DNA from 2 places in the Phyllobacterium sp. 0TCS1.6A genome. Region 2 is predicted to be linked to the other one. Evidence: predicted binding sites of a transcription regulator. Region 2 holds the regulator's gene; the other holds the start of a gene.
The links. Region 2 encodes LexA, which represses DNA repair genes until DNA is damaged. Its sites were predicted from a motif close to TGTTCNNNNTGTGTTCNG; they were not measured.

Region 1: OSJ75_RS01200 (ATP-dependent helicase) is a predicted target of LexA. The motif match lies at 1,126-1,143, and genes of this name have one in related genera.

The regions. Positions count from the first base shown of each region.
Region 1 is NZ_JAPMAB010000001.1:259,659-262,987, reverse strand. Features, by position in the region: gene OSJ75_RS01205 (glucose/quinate/shikimate family membrane-bound PQQ-dependent dehydrogenase) at 1-952, opposite strand, end outside; gene OSJ75_RS01200 (ATP-dependent helicase) at 1,189-3,329, shown strand, end outside.
Region 2 is NZ_JAPMAB010000001.1:791,131-794,459, reverse strand. Features, by position in the region: gene OSJ75_RS03820 (substrate-binding domain-containing protein) at 1-573, shown strand, start outside; gene lexA (transcriptional repressor LexA) at 769-1,482, shown strand; gene OSJ75_RS03810 (ComEC/Rec2 family competence protein) at 1,466-3,329, opposite strand, start outside.

The DNA of each region.
Region 1 (3,329 bases), 530 kb from region 2:
CCTGTTCCAGATGCAGGGTGCCGCCATCGGCGAAGCTGGTGCAGATCTGGCCATTGGCTGCGTCCAGCGCGATCAGGCGCGCATCGGATGTCGGCAGGTAGACCCGCTCCGCGCAGGGCTGTCCCGGCTGGATCGCCGGATCCGCATAATAGGAAACGCCACGGCAGGTCTGATGCTGGCGGTCGGGATTGAGCCCGGCATTGGGATCGAATTTCCACTTCTGCTTGCCCGTTTTCGCATCCAGCGCGATCGCCCAATTGTGCGGCGTGCAGATGAAAAGCGTGTCGCGAATCTTGAGCGGCGTCACCTGGTAGGTGGTTTCGCCCACATCCTCCGGCAGCTTCACGTCCCCGGTCTGGTAGGTCCAGGCAACCTTCAACTGGCCGACATTCTCGGCCGTGATCTGGTTGAGCGGCGAATAGCGCTGGCCATAGGGGGTGCGGCCATATTGGTGCCAGTCCTCGGGCGGAACATTTCCACCGAGATCGGCAGAATCGGACACCACTTCTTCGCTCAGCTTCCCGGCAATGGCAAGCGGGTCCCGCGTCATCGAATAGCCGGCGATGGCGAGCGCCGCGACGACGCTGAGCAGGAGCGGCACCGCGCCGCCCCATGACGAGCGGACGCTTCCGTCCGTGGACACCAGCCCGCGCCTCACCCACGGCGTCAGCAGCCAGAGGCCGATGAGCATGATGACCCCGCCTCTCGGCGCCAGTTGCCACCAGTCGAGCCCGATTTCCCATATCGCCCAGGCCAGCGTTCCTATCACCAGCAGGGCGTAGACCAGCAGCGCCGACGAGCGCCTGCGGAAAAGCAGTATGGCCGTCAATAGAAAGGCGATCGCGGCAATGACGTAATACCAGCTGCCGCCGAGGACGGCGAGCCAGACACCGCCGGCGCCGAGGGCCGCAGCAATGATGAGGAGCAGGAGAGCGGTGAGATTTACAGCCATGGAGCAGAGTCCTTTTTCAAGCTCAACCAAGGTCGACGGCAGCGAAGTATCCAGCTGAATTGCCGGACGAATATCCCATTAATCGAAAGGAGTAGGCCCATAATCGCCGTGACGCAACACGGTTCCCTTGATTCAACTGGGGGTTTTGCACACCCTATAGCTTCAATCTGCCGCGTTCTCTTTTTGTATCCGTTTTTATCTGGTTTTTCGGTCCCGAATCACTACATTGGGACCAAATGTCCGGATTAGCCGACGATATGCCGTTCTTTGATGAACCTGATGTGCCCAGCCGGCCTTCGGGTATCGCCGCGCGTGCAATGCAGGCGCGGGGCGCCCCGCCCTATCTGAACGGGCTCAACCCTGAGCAGCGCCTGGCGGTGGAAACAACCGAAGGTCCGGTGCTGGTCCTCGCTGGCGCGGGCACGGGAAAGACGCGGGTGCTGACGTCGCGAATTGCCCATATCCTGTCTCTCGGCAAGGCATGGCCAAGCCAGATCCTGGCGGTGACGTTCACCAACAAGGCCGCGCGCGAGATGAAGGAGCGCATCGGCGTTCTTGTCGGCGGCGCAGTCGAGGGCATGCCATGGCTCGGCACCTTTCACTCGATCGGCGTGAAGCTGCTGCGCCGGCATGCGGAACTGGTCGGCCTGCGCTCCGATTTCACCATTCTCGACACGGACGACGTCGTGCGGCTGATCAAGCAGTTGATCCAGGCCGAGGGCCTCGACGACAAGCGCTGGCCCGCCAAGCAATTCGCCCTGATGATCGACGGGTGGAAGAACAAGGGTCTTGGACCGTCCGAAATACCGGAAGGCGATGCACGCGCCTTCGCCAACGGCAAGGGCCGCGAATTGTATGCTGCCTACCAGAACCGGCTGAAAACGCTCAATGCCTGCGATTTCGGCGATCTTCTGTGCCACCCCATCCGCATGTTCCGTGCCTATCCCGATATTCTCAAGGAATATCACAACAAGTTCCGCTACATCCTCGTCGATGAGTACCAGGACACCAATACCGCGCAATATATGTGGCTGCGTCTGATTGCGCAGGGATCGAAGAATGTCTGCTGCGTCGGCGACGACGACCAGTCCATCTATGGCTGGCGCGGCGCCGAGGTCGACAATATCCTGCGGTTCGAGAAGGACTTTCCGGGCGCGGTGGTCATCAGGCTCGAACGAAACTACCGTTCGACCGCCCATATTCTCGGCGCGGCGTCCTTCCTGATTTCGCATAATGAGGGACGCCTCGGCAAGACGCTCTTCACAGATGCGCCGGATCCCGACGATGCCAAGGTGTTCGTCCATGCCGCCTGGGATTCCGAGGAGGAAGCCCGCGCCGTCGGCGAGGAGATCGAGCAGGCGCAGCGCAAGGGTCACTTGCTCAACAACATGGCCATCCTCGTGCGGGCATCGTTCCAGATGCGCGAATTCGAAGATCGGTTCGTCACGCTCGGGCTGAATTACCGCGTGGTCGGCGGCCCGCGATTCTATGAACGCCTGGAGATAAGGGACGCCCTCGCCTATCTGCGCGTGGTCGCCCAGGGATCGGACGATCTGGCGCTCGAACGCATCATCAACACGCCCAAGCGCGGGCTTGGCGAGGCTGCGATCCGGCAGGTGCACGATTATGCCCGCGCGCGCGACATCAGCATGCTCGACGCCGCCGCCGATCTTGTCCAGACCGAGGAACTGAAGCCCAAGCCACGCTCGGCGCTGCGCGAAGTGGTTGAGAATTTCCGCCGCTGGCAATCGCTGATCGATTCGACGCCGCATACGGAACTGGCCGAAAGAATACTGGACGAATCCGGCTATACCGCCATGTGGCAGGCCGATCGATCGGCGGAAGCGCCGGGGCGGCTCGAGAATTTGAAGGAACTCGTCCGTTCGATGGAAGAATACGAGTCGCTGCGCTCGTTCCTCGAACATGTGGCGCTGGTCATGGATGCCGAGCAGAACGAGAACCTCGATGCGGTCAACATCATGACCCTGCATTCCGCCAAGGGGCTCGAATTCGAAACCGTCTTCCTCCCTGGCTGGGAAGAAGGCCTGTTTCCGCACCAGCGGTCCCTGGACGAAGGCGGGCGCTCAGGTCTCGAAGAGGAACGTCGGCTCGCCTATGTCGGCGTGACCCGCGCCAAGAAAAACCTCCATATCTGGTTTGTCTCCAACCGCCGCATTCATGGATTGTGGCAATCGACCATACCTTCCCGCTTCCTTGAGGAATTGCCGGAAGCGCATGTGGAAGTGGTTGCCAGCGGCGATACCTATGGCGGCTATGGCGGACGGGGCAGCTACGGGCAATCCCGCTTCGACCGGGCGGACCCGTTCGAAAACACCTATTCCACGCCCGGCTGGCAAAGGGCGCAGCAGAATCGCTC
Region 2 (3,329 bases):
GAAGCAGACGTTCCCCATTCCTGGCTCGACATCGACAATCAGGGCGCTTTCTACCAGGCGGCCTCGCATCTGCTCGATCTCGGCCACCGCCACATTGCCATGATCGACGGCCTCAAGGGCTTCACCTTCTCCGAACATCGCGAACTCGGATACCGGCAGGCTCATCTGGAGCGCGGCCTGCCCATCGATGAACGTCTCATCATTCATGACAGGTTTTCCGACGACATCGGCTTCGCCGAAACGCTGCGCCTCCTCTCCTGTGAACCGCAGCCGACCGGCATTATCGCAGGATCGATGATGACTGCGCTGGGCGTTTCACGCGCCATACGCGCCAAGGGCTACCAGGTCGGAAAGCAGGTTTCCCTCATCGCCCATGATGACGTCTTCCCCTATCTCAATGCCAGCAACATGGTGCCATCCATGACGACAACCCGCTCATCGATCCGCGCTGCCGGAACGAGGATCGCCGAGATGCTGATGTTGCAGCTCGACGGCGCCGCCGTGACAGCCATGCAGGAAGTCTGGCCGGTCGAACTGATCCTGCGCCAATCGAGCGGGCCACCCGTCCGTTAGCAGGCTATGGAAGCTGCTGCGAAGGCATGATGCTTCGCCAAAAGTAGCGAAAAATGTCCTATCGCCATGGCGTTCCATATAAATTTCCGCCACCTGGGCTTTTTCAACCACATATTAATCCTTGTGGAACACAACTGGAACATATAGTGTTTGTTCTGGTTTTGTTTTTCCGATTCCCTGGTGGAGGATCGCCAAATGCTCACGCGCAAGCAACATGAACTACTGCTGTTCATACATGATCGCCTGAAGGAAACGGGCATCCCCCCTTCCTTCGATGAAATGAAGGATGCGCTCGACCTTGCGTCGAAGTCCGGGATTCATCGGCTGATCTCGGCGCTCGAGGAGCGCGGCTTCATTCGCCGCCTTGCCAACAGGGCGCGGGCGCTCGAAGTGATCCGTCTTCCTGATTCGATCGCTCCGGGACTGAACGCCCAGCGCAAATTCTCGCCGAGCGTGATCGAGGGCAGCCTTGGCCGCACCGCCCCTGCGCCGCAACCCGCGCCGGACATCGGCAATATCGCGGCCAATATGGTCAGCATTCCGGTCATGGGACGCATCGCGGCCGGTGTGCCGATCGCGGCCATCCAGAACCAGACGAGCATGCTGACGCTGCCGCCCGACATGATCGGCAATGGCGAGCATTATGCCCTTGAGGTCAAGGGTGACTCGATGATCGAGGCGGGGATTTTCGACGGCGATACCGTCGTCATACGGCGCGGCAACACCGCAAATCCCGGCGAGATCGTCGTGGCCCTCGTCGATGATGAGGAGGCAACGCTGAAGCGCTTCCGTCGCAAGGGCGCGTCGATTGCACTCGAAGCGGCGAATCCTGCCTATGAGACGCGAATTTTCGGCCCCGATCGCGTTCAGGTTCAGGGCAAGCTCGTCGGGCTCATTCGGCGGTACTGACCACAGCCTGTACAGGCGGGCGTTTCGGCGGGCGCGGACGCTCCGCGATATTGCGTGCCGCCCGCGAATGAATTCGATAATTGTTCCATGGCCGGATGGGCCGCCCGATCGCATACTCTATCGATGCGAAAAAACCCGGCGCTGCTGCGGCGATCGCTCCCCGGGTGGGTTCGGTCGATTGGCGACGGTCTTCCGTCGATCGTTTGATTGCGGGCATTGGCCGAAACTCGGGCACTGGCCGAAGCTTGATGGTCGCTGCGCCAAAGAGCGCCAATTGCTGCCGCGTTACGGTGATGGGCGCATTCTTCACCTCGCAAGAGCGATAGGGGCCGGCGAAGGCCAGCACCATGATATCGCTTTCCATGCAAGCGGCCGCCATGGCCTCGGCCGAACGGACATGCGCCACCACGGCGCCATATCGCGGCTCCCTTGCGAGGCATAGCTCTGCGTTGCACTCGAACTGCGTGTCCTCCGCTGCCACGGCTGGTTTGGCCGGAACGATCACGGCCGATGTGGCATGGGCCTGTTGCCAGTTCTTGAGCGTAAAGCTTTCCGCGCCCGCCCTGTTGACGGCAAGGCGGCCGTCGGTCGCGCGCAGCGCCACCAGGCTCGCATTCTCGGAGATCATGATTTCCGGCGGCGGCGTCCAGACTGCCAGGGCTGCGGCCGCTGCAAAGAGCGGCAAGGCGAACAGGCGCAGACGCGTCGCCGGAAACAGCAATATGATCAGGCCGAGGCAGGCGAGGATCAGGCTTTGGCGGGGGACGAGACCGAAATTGCCCGGCGGAGAGTGACCTGAGACCATTTCGGCGACCATGATGACCATATCGATGCCGCGCTCCATGATGCCGAAGAAAAACCCGTCGAGATCGAATGGCATTGCCATGAGACCGATGACGCCGAATGGAATGACGAGCGTTGAAATCACCGGCAGCGCCAGCGCGTTGCCGATGAGCCCGAGCGGCGCCGTATTGTTGAAGTGATAGGCGGCGAAGATCGAACTCGCCGCCCCGGCGACCAGCGAGGTCAACGCGATTCCAATGACATACTGCGCCACCGCTTCCAGTGCGCGCCCCGCCGCCCCCGTCGGACGCCCCCGGCGCTTTGCCCTGCGGCTTCCCCACCAGCCGTAGAAGGCAATCAGCGCCGCCGTCGCCGAATAGGACATCTGGAAGCTCGGTCCCATGATTTCGTGCGGCGCCAGCGCGATCGTGACCATGGCGGCCAGGGCGAGATTGCGCATCGACAGCGCGGCACGGTCGACCAGCACCGCCAGCAGCATGATCGAGAGCATGATGAAACTGCGCTGTGCCGCGACGTCGGCGCCCGACAGGAGCAGATAGAAGGCGCTGCCGGCGAGCGCAGTGGCGGCCGCGAATTTCTTCACCGGATAGCGGGCTGCCACCCCCGGAAACAGCGCCAGGCTGGCCCTCAGCGTCGCCATGGTGGTCACGGCGACAAGCGCCATGTGGAAGCCGGATATCGACAGGATATGCGACAGGCCGCTGAGGCGAAGCGCATTGTTGGTCTTGTCGCTGATGCCGTCGCGCTGGCCGGTTATCAGCGAGGCGGCGATATCCCCTGCCTCGCCTGGGATGCGGTGCTGGATATGCTGGGTCAGCCGCTGCCGCATCGACTCGATGCTGCTCAGAGCCCAGGCCACGAGGCCGGGTTTCGGCGGCAAGATGCGCCGATGCGCCATGCCGAGCACGAAACCGTTGGCGCCGATACCGCGATAATAGTTGTTGAACGCGAAATCGTAATTGTCGGGGCGGGATGGCCCCGAAGGCGAGCGCAGATGGATGCGCGCCCCAAGGCCATCGCCAACACCGAGACCGGCCGGAAGC